DNA from 3 places in the Blautia wexlerae DSM 19850 genome. Region 2 is predicted to be linked to each of the others. Evidence: riboswitches for the same ligand, from Rfam matches in the RefSeq annotation. Region 2 holds a riboswitch; each other region holds the start of a gene.
What was found. Region 2 has a riboswitch for cobalamin ahead of NQ550_RS05760 (hypothetical protein). Riboswitches for the same ligand answer to the same signal wherever they lie in the genome.
Positions count from the first base shown of each region.

Region 1 (4,286 bases), 1.1 Mb from region 2:
GATCTCATAATTGTCATTTCCTTCAAACTCAATAAGGTTCTCTGTCTTTAAGTTATAAGCAATATCGATCTCGCCTGTCTGAAGAGCCATGGAACGTGTTGTCTGATCATCTACACATTTCAGTGTTACTCTGTCAAGCGGAACTTCGCCATCCCAGTAGTTCTCATTCTTAACTACAACACAGGAGTCTGTAGGGCTGAAAGATTCTACTGCGTAAGGTCCTGTACAGATCGGTCCTTCCATTGCAAATGTAGAATCATCTACGTTTGTATCTACGATCAGGAATAATGGGTCTGCAAGGCTTCCTGCCATGTTTGCGTTTGCTCTGTTTAAGTGGAAGATCAGGTTCTGTCCGTCTACTTCCATGCTGTCCAGATCAAAGAACTCCGGTACTCGGTCACTCTTGTCAACTGTACGCTGAATAGATGCCATTACCATCTCCGGTGTCATATCATCACCGTTGGAGAATTTAACGCCTTCACGAATCTTGAATGTCCATGTTTTTCCGTCTTCGCTGTTCTCCCAGCTTTCTGCCAGACAAGGAACGATCTCACCTTCTTCATCGAATTTGGTAAGGCACTCACCGATAGCATAACGGGAAACAACCCAGCTGAAGTACTGCTCTGTAGGCTCCAGAGTATCAGCAAAGCTTGTTACACCGATTGTGATCTCTTTTGCATCTGCTGCGTGAGTTACGGTTGCCATGGAAAATGTCATTGTGCATGCAAGTGCTACTGCTAAAACTTTTTTAAATAATGTATTCTTCATATATTCCTCCTGAAATATTTAGGTAAGTGGTGAAGTCCGCGGTTCAGTACGGAAGCCGCAGAACTCTTTGTTTTTATTTTCTTATTTTATATTTTCTTACTCCTGTCTTGGGTCAAGAACGTCACGGATGCTGTCACCAAGCATGTTGAAGATAACTACGCAGATTACAATCGCGATACCTGGGTAGATCATCAGCCATGGTGCTTTTGCCATGTAAGTTCTTCCCTCGTTCAGCATCAGTCCCCATTCCGGTGTCGGCGCTGTAGCACCAAAACCAAGGAAGGATAAGGATGCCAGTTCCAGCATCATGGTTCCGATATCTGCTGCTGCAGTTACTACCATCTGAGTAACCATGTTCGGAAGAACATGTACCAGCAGGATCTTCCATGTCCTGGTTCCGTTTACGACTGCTGCTTCAATATAAAGGTTCTTCTTTACTCTCAGTACCATGCTTCGTGCAAGACGGGCATATTTGGTCCAACTTACCGCTGCAATGGAGATAACGGCATTCACAAGGTTTGGTCCCAGCATACCGGCGATTGCGATTGCAAGCACCAGACCGGGGAAAGAGATCATCATATCTGCGATACGCATGATCACACCGTCCACGATTCCTCCGAAGTATCCGGCGATCACTCCAAGAAATGTACCGATCACAAAGATAACTGCCACCAGACATAAGGTCATGATCAGAGAAGTTCTGGTTCCAAAAATAACTCGTGATAACAGATCACGTCCCAGCTTATCTGTCCCAAAGGGATGTGCAGAACTTGGAGCCTGAAGTGATTCCAGCATCACTGCATCCAGCGGGTCGTAGGGTGCGATCTGTGGGGCAAACACAGCCACACCGACTACGACCAACGCCAGTATCGAAAAAAGAGTAAACTGCTTATTTTCTTTAAATACTTTCGCTAACTTCAATTATCTATCCTCCTTAAGTCTTGGATCCAGATAAGTATAGGACAGATCCACAAGCAGATTGATACACATATACAGGATAGCGATCCACAGTACATATCCCTGAACCAGCGGATAATCGCGACAGGAGATTGCTTTGACTGCCATATTTCCCATACCCGGCCAGTTATAGATGATTTCAACGACTGCAGTACCGCCAAGAAGACTTCCCAGGGAAAGTCCAAGCAGAGTTACCAGCGGAAGCATTACATTTGGAAGAACATGTCTCCATAAAATCACACTCTCCTTGATACCTCTCATACGTGCACCTGTTACATAATCCTGATGAAGCTCCTCCAGAACCGCACTTCTCACCTGTCTGGTATATTTGGCAGACATGGCAAGCGCCAACGTAAGTGACGGCAGGATCATAGCCTTCAGATCAGTACTTCCTCCTGCTACATTTACCCAGCGAAGCTGTACACCGAAGATACTCAGTAAGATCAGGCCAAGCCAGAAGCTTGGTACGGATACCCCGATAAAAGTAATTCCTCTTACAAAGTAATCCGGGAATTTGTTCTGATACACTGCTGCCAGGATTCCCAGCGGAATGGAAATCACGATCATCATAAGCAGTGCCAGCAGAGACATCTTCAGGGTTGGCCAGAAACAGGATACAAGTTTCTGTACTACCGGCATCTTAAAGGAATAGGACTGTCCCATATCTCCGGTAAGTACACCCTTCAGCCAGGTTCCATACTGCACAAGAAAGGGCTGGTCAAGTCCCAGCTCATGCCTTGTCTGTTCCAGAAGCTCTGGTGTGGGAAGATTACCGCACTCTGTCAGCATGATCTCAGCCGGATCACCAGGAGACAGATAAGTCAGTCCAAAGGTTAGAAAGCTGATACCAAACAGGACGATCAGAATCTGCAGAAATCTTTTCCCGATTTGTTTTTTCGTCAAAATAATCTCCTTCCTACATCTTTCGTGAATTAAACCAATACCGGAAATGTTTCTGATTACTTTTACTCAGTAACATGGGGAATCCCCCCATAGGGGTTAATTTTCAGGCAAAAAAATAGCCCGCAATATGAAAACACCATACATACGGACACAAAATGACATGAAAAAATTATGCTTCCTATCTACCGTAAGAATCATTCCTATCCCAATTGTAAGCAGTTCTCCTGACTTAAGTTCACCACTTCGAAATCGCCTTCCCGGACCAACTTTAAAATCACATGATCCAGTGACATTTTTCATTCCGAAGCTCCCTCTTACAGTGACGGGATCGTACCGGACTTACACCGGTTTCTCTATTAATCCTTGTGGAACTTACAACGACTGGTTCAAAACCAATAAATGTTATTTAATTTTTACTATAATATTATAGAATATATTTTTTTACTTTGTCCAGTAATTAGCAAAAAAAGTCAAATTGTACATAAAAACATACAATCAGATTTTTTAATAAATAAACAAGGTTATTTTAACTTCCCAATATGATAGAACTTCCACAAAATAGCTTTTTTCTCAACAACTGTTGTCTTGTTCCTGCTGCTGTTCTATGCTAAAATATTTCCAGTATAAAATCATAAACCACAGACAGATCAGTACCCTGACATTTCCGGCACTGATCATATCTGATCATATTATACAAACTGTCAGGAAAGAGGCGATTACATTGAACATTGAAGATTCCTGTATTTCCTGCATTGACACAGACTGGTCCTACCAGCTTGCCAGACGCATGGAAAAAGAGAAAACAAACCCTGTTCTGGGCTATCGTACTGCAGGTTCCGCTGCTGAAACAGCTACAGGAGATATGTTATACAGGGAAATGAAAGCTATCGGACTTACCGATGTAACCAGAGATACATTCTCACTGGACGGATGGGAATTCGAGAAGGCAGTCCTGAAATTTACAGATGATGACGGGCAGGAACACACCTTTCAGATGGGCGGATATCAGACAAATTTCGAGACAGACGGATTTGAAGATTACGAACTCGTTTATCTGGGAAAAGGAACTGCCGCAGATTATGAAGGCATAAACGTAAAAGGAAAGCTAGTTATGGTTGAGATCAACCAGCGAGACGAATGGTGGATCAGCTTCCCTGTTTATCAGGCTTATCTGCGTGGCGCTGCTGCCCTGATCGCAGTTCAGGCAAACGGCTACGGAGAAATCGCAGAGTCTGCGCTGAATGCACAGGATATCGCAGGTCCTGATTTCGCACCTGCATTCTCTCTGTCTCAGGCAGATGCACGTATCCTGAAGCGTTCTCTCCGAAATAAAATTTCCGCCTGCGAAGACAACACCACTGATTCAGAAGATACCCATAACACTCCGGAACAGGATGCTGCTTTATTACGCAGATCCTCATTAAAAGTATCACTGGATGCCCGTTCCAGAGTGATTCCGGACACAACAGCAGGCAATATCACAGGTAAAATACAGGGGACTGAGACAGACTCTATGATCCTGCTGTCCGCACACTATGATTCCTATTTCGATGGATTCCAGGACGATAATGCGGCAGTCGCCATGATGCTCGGCATTGCCCGTTCACTTGTAAAGGGCGGCTATAAGCCTGCCCACACTCTCGTTTTCTGCGCAATGG
Region 1 covers NZ_CP102267.1:191,796-196,081, reverse strand. Annotated here, with positions in the region: gene NQ550_RS00815 (ABC transporter substrate-binding protein) at 1-768, opposite strand, end outside; gene nikC (nickel transporter permease) at 865-1,689, opposite strand; gene nikB (nickel ABC transporter permease) at 1,690-2,628, opposite strand; cobalamin riboswitch at 2,826-3,019, opposite strand; gene NQ550_RS00800 (M28 family peptidase) at 3,416-4,286, shown strand, end outside.
Region 1: it holds a riboswitch for cobalamin, as region 2 does, so the genes downstream of both, nikB (nickel ABC transporter permease) here and NQ550_RS05760 (hypothetical protein) in region 2, are expected to answer to the same signal.

Region 2 (4,286 bases):
GGACGCCTAAAGCGTCTGGAAGCATGTGACTTCAGTCATGTGAGGTTCACAAGGAACTGACAGGATCTGGAAGGTCGGAATTATATACGGATCTGATAAAACTGATTGTAAAAATCTCGGACTATATCTTCCAGGATGAAGAGAAGATCCAGAAAGGGATAGGTGATGCTATGGGTGGAAAAGTTTTGGAACTGGAATCGGAAAGGTTAAGAGCGGAAGGGGAAGCACGTGGCAAGGCGATTGGCGAATCTATTGGAGAAGCGCGTGGCAAGGCAATTGGCGAATCTATTGGCAAAGCAATTGGCGAAGTCAGAGGAGAAGAACGCCTTAGTGTTTTGATTAATAAACTTATTCTTGATAAGAGAAATGATGAGATTCAGATCGTAGTGACAGATGCTAAAAAGCGCAGGCAGTATTATGATGAGTATGGACTTTAGAACCGAGGTGTGGAAGATCATTCCTTTGATTTGTATATTCCGCATTGTGGAGATTCTGTAAAAGAGTGTTTTCTCAGACGTATTCCGGGGATAATAAGGGAAGTAATTATTTGTAATCGGGATATTGACAAATTATGGACAAAATGTTAAGATGGTTTCGTAAAAAACGAATAGCGTTTAGCGCACATGTACAGCTCATTACTACGGTAATGATTGAAGAATCGTTGGGTGAGAATCCCAAACAGGGCTTTCGTCCCTTGTAGTATATTCAGTCTGCAATTCACTGTATTCTTGTAGAAGTATTCATAAGGGATACTTTAATATAAAGGATAGGAGTGGATTCTTGGTTTGTACATTGATATTCCCTGCCGAATCCGGCAGGGATTTTTTTTGCACTTTGATAACAGAATATCGGAAGTAACGTTATCTCTTTATCTTTAGCTTTTGGAAATCCGGTGAGATACCGGTACGGTTTCATCCCCACTGTAATAAGGACGAACACTGCGAAGCCATTGGAAATTATTTCTGAGAAGGGCAGTAAGTAGGTTAGAGTATGTCTGAAAAATACTCTGGAACTTTAAGTCAGGAGACGGGCTTTAGAGTGTGTGTGAAAATGAAGAATGGACATATGCAGGCAGAGCAGAGGTTTATTTTTTGCACCCTTTTTTAGGGAAAACAGATATCAACGCAGTCTGAATGATTGTGAAAAGATATATTTTGCAGAATAACCTGCAAAAGAACAAACTATATTTTAATTTCAAGGAGGAAACGAAATGAACATGAAAGTAAGAAAAAGCGTGATTGCATTCTTAATGGCAACAACAATGGTAGGAAGCACAGCAGTACCGGCTATGGCAGATACAGTAACTGCAAAAGTGTCTATAAAGACAACTGGTTTAACAGGAAAAAATAGTGCGTCACCAGACATTGTGCCAGAAAAAGTTGTTACAGTAACAAATTCCAACGGTTCTGTTACTGCACTAGATGTTCTGAAAGCAGTTTCGGGATCTGATACTGAAACAAAAGAGACTTTAAATGGTAAAACTTATCATTATCAAGGAGTTTTAAGTTGGTATGATAGTCAGTATGGAAATTATATTCCAGCTGTTAAAATGGAAAATCATGCTAATAGCGATTTAGGGAAAGTATTTGCAGATGATGGTACAGCAAATAAAACAGCAAACTCTCTTGCTAACGGAAGAGGAAAATATTTCAAATTATCAAATCTTAATACAACAGAAACAGAAAGCATGAAGGTTACAAAAAATTCAACCTGGAACAATATAGTACATAAAACAGATTGGCTTTCTGAGAAAGACTATAATAATTATTCAGGTTGGATGACTATTATTGATGGTAATACAGATAACTTAGGTGTTGATACTGTACTTTCCGACACTAAAGAACACACTGTATGCTTAGATTTTTCTATGATGATGGGATTAGATCTTGGATTTTCCAGTTATGTTCAGCAGGGAGATCAGTGGATTCAGGTTCCGGGTTGGAAATAAAGTAAATTTTAATAGCAAATAAAAAGATGAAGATACTAATGCTTTATAAAGTTTCACTTTATAAAGCATTAGTTCTTCGTCTTTTTCATATTATTTTAATTTTAGGGTGTAAATAGATATGAAGAAAAAGAAAAAAAAAAAAAATCTTATATCAGTTAATATTCTCAGCTTTTCTATTATTTAGTAATGCCTATCTTGTAAAAGCTAATTCAGATATATTATCACAAGATTCAACAGGGAAATACTGTATTAATACAGAACAAGATTATTATAATTTTATCGAAAATATACAAAATTATAATAATAAAACGGTTATACTATGTAATGACATTGACATTTCAGATGTTCCAGAAGCAACATCTAGTTTTGGCGGCATATTGAACGGAAAAGGACACACCATTACATATGCTTCAAAAGAAGCAAAAGAAAACATTGCTGTATTTCCTTTTCGTATAAATGACAATGGAATTGTAGAAAATATAAATGTACAAATTGATGAATCATATGCATATAATAGCGAAACAGATGAATTTCAAACTGTCTTTTCGCAATGTGATGGAATTGCAAAAGGAATAACAATTAAAGGAAACGTAACTTGTATTTATGACGATGAAGATGAAGATGTTTCAATAGGTGCAATCGAGGGAAATGGAACTTTAATGGATTCTTCCATAGCGATAACTTACGATTTGCAGAGTGAAAAAACAATCGAAGAAATAGCTGAGGATATTGTTGAGAATGATTTAGAATTTGAATTTTGTCAATTAGGAACAACTTATGCTGGAATAACTTACCAAAATTGTATAGGATATGGACAGTATTCGGAAGCAATAAAGTCATTAGCAGATGAACTGGAACCCAAAATAGAAGATAATACATGGGGAAATCTATGTGTTTCATTTACACGAAAAAGTTTTTCTAGTACGTCAGCAAGTGCAACCAATTGTTATTATGATAAAGAAAATATGCCAGACATTAAAATCAGGTCTGAATATATTGCAAATAGAGATAATAATAAAGAGTTTCCTAATTATGCTGATTTTGGCAAAACTACGTCTGAAATGAAAAACCAGGGAACTTATGAAGGGTTTGACTTTAATAAAAAATGGACTATTTCCCCAGAAGATAATAATGGCTATCCATATTATAATCTACAAACCGAAGAAATAACTCTTAAAGTTCAGGCTTCCACTGAACCTAAAGTATGGAGTACAAGCGTACCCAGAGATTATAATCGTTTTGTTGATTATGCTAAAAATTATCATTTCCCATATCAAGTAGATATTATAGATGGTGAAAAAAAGAATATTTACGATGACGGTAATAATAATGTTGTAAATGTGATAGGTGTAAAATTTACAGATTTAACTGATGAACAACAATCTATTATTGAAAAATATGGTATAGAAGTAGTTTTGCCATCTGATGATGTAAAGAAAGATATAAAATCTGCTACAATTGATACGAGTTTTTTAGGCGAACGTCCATTAAGCGTAGAATGGATTAATATGCCTATTTTGAAATTTAAAGATGGAAAAGAAGAACAAGCAGAAGAAGATGGGTATAGTTTCAAAGTTGAAGTAGTTGACGGTACTGGTGAAGTTGTAGACAATGGAGCTAAGGGAAACTCAAGTAATCCAAGTCATTGGCCATCTTACTATGAAAAAGCTAAAAAGGCTTGTAACATTATTATGAACTATTGCCAAAATAAAAATGCCTTTGGATCTAAAGAATCCCCATCCTATGAAAATACAGATATTTGGGCCATTTTTACAGCAGCTAGATGCGGCTATATTCCATATGGAGATACAAATTATTTTGACAAATGGTTTGCAAATACCAAAGAGTATTTGCAGTTACTTAAAAATCAGGGAACTGATGTTTCTCAATGGAAGACAACAGAACTTTCAAAATTAATTTTAGCTATTGAAGCTATTGGATATGATCCAAGGGACATTTCGTCTGTAGACCTTCTTTCGGCAGTTGGATCAAGAAAAAGCACAGAACTTACTTATACAACTGTATATGCTATTAATGCAATAAAAGCAGGTGGGTATACCGCTGACACTTTTAAAGATACAGAACTTAACCAATGGGCACATGATACAGCAAAAGCTTTGTCAAATGCCGAAGACAAAATTTTTGCAAATGCCGACAATACCATAGGATGGCAGCCACTTATTTTCTGGTACAAAAAGCCTGGTTACGATGATGTAACAGAAGCTGTAGACAAGGCATTACATAAGCTTCCAGCAATTGCACAACGTTCAACAGGTTCATTCTGTACACCAGGATTTGAAACAGGATGTATGTCTTATGGAAACAACGCATGGAATGA
Region 2 covers NZ_CP102267.1:1,243,246-1,247,531, forward strand. Annotated here, with positions in the region: gene NQ550_RS05755 (hypothetical protein) at 171-437, shown strand; cobalamin riboswitch at 836-1,050, shown strand; gene NQ550_RS05760 (hypothetical protein) at 1,211-1,948, shown strand; gene NQ550_RS05765 (hypothetical protein) at 2,326-4,286, shown strand, end outside.

Region 3 (4,286 bases), 510 kb from region 2:
GTTAATTCGAAAAAACAGAGTTAGATTAAGGTTATATGGATATTCAATTTTATGAGAAGGCGATTGTGAAAGATTGCCGGAAATAAGGTTGAATATCCATTTTTGATTATAAGCAAATAAATATCATGTATAACAGTATAAAACAGTTGACAACAGTTATGCACTGTTATATACTGTTTGCAGATGGAGGAGAAACATATGCATATAATAATCAATAATTCATCCATGGTACCTATTTATGAACAGATCATAGACCAGATTAAGTCTGCGATTATCAGAGGAGAGTTACAGCCGGACACTGTATTACCTTCAGTACGCAGTTTGTCAAAGGAACTGAAGATCAGTGCCCTGACTGTGAAGAAAGCCTACGACAATCTGGAAGAAGAGGGATTTACCGTCACTGTTCATGGAAAAGGAACCTACGTTGCAGCCACAAATAAAAACCTGATGAGGGAAGAACAGCTCAAAGAAGTGGAACATGATCTGGAGCAGGCGGTCATGAAGGGAAGAAGATGTGGACTGAACGATGAGGAAATCAGAAATCTTTTTGAAATGATCATGGAGGACTAAGACATGTTGAAAATCAGTCATTTGCAGAAACATTACAGAGGTTTTTCGCTGGACTGTTCTATGGAAGTACAGCCTGGGATGATTACAGGACTTATTGGAAGAAATGGTTCCGGGAAATCCACCACATTTAAAGCTCTGCTCGGCTTGATTCATCCGGATGGCGGAGAGATAGAGGTCTTTGGGAAAAAGGCAGAAGAGCTTAGGCCGGAGGATAAACAGAAACTGGGAGTTGTTTTTGCAGATTCAGGCTTCAGTATGTATCTGACAGCAGCGGGCGTGGCCAATATTATGAAAAGCATATATCCGGATTTTGACAGAGAGAAATTCCTGCAGCAGTGCAGAAGATTCAATCTGCCCACAGACAAGAAAATCAAAGAATTTTCCACTGGTATGAAAGCAAAGTTTAAAGTACTGGCAGCATTAAGCCATAAGGCAGAACTGCTGATTCTGGATGAGCCCACAGTTGGTCTGGATGTGATAGCCAGGGATGAAGTGCTGAACATGCTGAGAGAATATATGGAAGAAAATGAAAGCAGTTCTATTCTGATCAGTTCACATATTTCATCAGATCTGGAGAGTCTTTGTGACGATTTTTATATGATCCATGCCGGAAAAATTATCCTTCATGAGGATACAGATGTACTGCTGTCAGATTATGCAGTTCTTAAAGTTGCAGAAGAAGAGTACGAAAAACTGGATCAGCAATACCTTATTAAGATCCGGAAAGAAGCTTATGGATACAGGTGTCTGACAAACCAGAAACAATTTTATATGGAAAATTACCCGGATGTTGTAATTGAGAATGGAAAGATTGATGATCTGGTAATGATGATGGAGGAACAGGTATGAAGGGATTATTTGTAAAGGATATAGAACTGATGAAACAGCAGAAACAGTTTTTTATCCTGGTTGTTGTAATGGAAGTCATCCTGAATCTGGCAGGAAGCGGGAGCGTCAGTTTTGCTACAGGATATTTTACGATTGTCACAGCAATTTTTGCCATTACGACTATAAGTTATGATGAGTTTGATAATGGTCTTGCGTTTCTTATGACCTTGCCGGTTACCAGAAAACAGTATGTGGCGGAAAAATATCTGCTGGGAGCAGGGCTTACGGCTGTAGCGTGGGGAATTGCAACGATAACGGGAGTAATCTGCAAAGGTGTGGCAGAACTTCAGGGGTGTCTGAGTGAGACTATCATTGGCAGCCTGATATACATTCCACTGGCACTTCTTATGCTGGCGGTATCGCTCCCGCTTGTAATACATTTTGGAGCGGAAAAAGGACGTTATATTGCAATGGTCATGTGGGCTATTATATTTGCCGTAGTTTATATTCTGATAAAAACAATGGGACTTTCAGCAGACGCAGTCGATGCATGGCTGAATGGACTGAACTGGGGAATGGTATTGGCCGGAGTTGTATTATTTACAGTAATTGTATATATGGGGTCTTTTTGGATTGGTGTCCGGCTTATGGAGAAGAAAGAATTCTGATGTGTCTCGAATATGGTTGTAATTATAAAAGCAGTGTGCTAAAATTGTATCAGCGTAATTGAATAAGCTGTTAAGTGAACATTATCATATGCAGATTTTGTGTATGGTAATGTGAGAGGGAATCAGGTGAAATGCCTGAACGGTTGCGGCCACTGTATACAGAAAAAAAGCGGGATTGTAATATGTCATTGCATAAATATGTGAGAAGGCGGAATCCGGCTGTCAGAGAGTATCTGGAAATATTTCTGATACAACATTCATGAACTGCTGAAGCATGGATGTTGTATCAGTTTTTATTTTGTGGAAATTTTCTGTGATCTGTGAGTCAGGAAACCTGCCTGACAGCGTAAAGAAGGAGCTTCCGTAAAAAGTATCCGTTATTCTTATCACTTCTATTTTACTTTTTCTGAAGTCCCATCTTTTCGGTTACACGAACAGGTAAATAACATATACGAAAAGAGAGGAAGTCAAATGAAAAACAGGTATTTATCCACAAGAATCATGGCAATTATGATGGCAGCAGCTATGGCAGTTTCCGCAGCTCCGGCAGCTTTTGCAGCAGAGAGAGCAGACTCTGAGACAATCAAAGAGGACAATCAGCCGGCAGCAGATGCAGACGCACAGGATTCAGCAGATGCAGATAAGACAGCAGACGCAGAAGGTACAAAGACAGAATATCCTCTGACCATCACAACCTATGATTATGATGGAAATGAAATCGAAACAACCTATGAAAAGGCACCGGAGAAAGTTCTTGCTGTATATCAGGGAAGCATTGAAACCATGCTTGCACTTGGCCTGGAAGACCGTCTGGTAGCTACTGCAGGTCTTGACAATGAAGTTCCGGATGAACTTAAAGATGCATTTTCAAAAACAAATTATCTTGATGAATTTACCCCATCCCTTGAGACTGTAACGATGTTGGAGCCAGACATGATCTTATCCTGGAGCTCCCTGTTTTCTGATAAAAATCTCGGAAATGTAACAGACTGGATCGACAAAGGCTGCAACACTTATTACAACACAAACACACGCCCTGACGGAGACAGAACTCTGGAAAATGAATTTACAGACATCTTAAATCTTGGAAAGATTTTTGATGTACAGGACAAAGCACAGGCAATCGTAGATGATGCAAAGGCAGTGATCGATAAAACTCTTACAGCAACAGCAGATGTAGAAGAGAAACCAAGCGTAATGGTTCTGGAACCTCTTGGAGAAGATATCACAAACTATGGTGCAAAGAGCCTTGGTGGAGATATGGTAACACAACTGGGTGCGACTCTGGCAAACCCGGATGCTTCTACAGCAGGAAAAGAAGATATCATTGCAGCAAACCCTGATGTGATTTTTGTTGTATACATGCCATATGCAGGTGATGATCCGGAAACTGTAAAAGAAAGCCAGCTTGCCGTTATCAAGGATGACGAAGCACTTCAGAGCCTTGACGCTGTAAAGAACGGTCGTGTTTATCCGATCATGCTCAGTGAAATGTACGCAAGTGCAACACGTACACAGGATGGTATTGAAACTTTCGCAAAAGGATTATATCCGGATGTGAATCTTGACTGATTGAGGACATAACAGTGAAAGAACAGGTTTCACAGACAAAAAAAGGCAATGTGCTCAGAACATCCATGTATGTGGCAGTCCTCATCGGACTTGCAGGATTTCTTATTTTTTCCATACTTGCGGCGATTACTTTTGGTAATGCTGACCTGTCACTGAAGGATGTGTACAGTGTCATTGTTTATAAATTATTTCATATAAAAAGTCTGTCCGCCTATGCAGAAGGTGCAATTCACGATGTTGTATGGCTGATCCGACTGCCCAGAGTCCTGCTGGCTCTGGCAGTTGGAATGGCTCTTTCTGTATGTGGCGTAGTAATGCAGGCAATCGTGCAGAACCCGCTGGCAGATCCGTATGTACTTGGTATTTCATCCGGCGCGTCTCTTGGTGCAACGCTGGCAATCATGCTCGGAATCGGAAGCTTTCTTGGCGGGAATTCTGTCGGAGTTACTGCTTTTATTGGCGCGATGATCACCTCCTTTGCAGTTATTGCTATTGCAAATATGGGAGGAAAGGCAACATCAGCTAAGCTGATCCTTGCCGGAATGGCGGTCAGTGCGGTGTGCTCTGCTTTTTCAAATTTTGTTATTTACATTACGAATGACAAAAATGCAGCTACGGAAGTTATGAAATGGAGCATGGGAAGTCTTG
Region 3 covers NZ_CP102267.1:734,530-738,815, forward strand. Annotated here, with positions in the region: gene NQ550_RS03370 (sensor histidine kinase) at 1-24, shown strand, start outside; gene NQ550_RS03375 (GntR family transcriptional regulator) at 199-570, shown strand; gene NQ550_RS03380 (ABC transporter ATP-binding protein) at 574-1,419, shown strand; gene NQ550_RS03385 (ABC-2 transporter permease) at 1,416-2,066, shown strand; cobalamin riboswitch at 2,154-2,422, shown strand; gene NQ550_RS03390 (ABC transporter substrate-binding protein) at 2,538-3,638, shown strand; gene NQ550_RS03395 (FecCD family ABC transporter permease) at 3,653-4,286, shown strand, end outside.
Region 3: it holds a riboswitch for cobalamin, as region 2 does, so the genes downstream of both, NQ550_RS03390 (ABC transporter substrate-binding protein) here and NQ550_RS05760 (hypothetical protein) in region 2, are expected to answer to the same signal.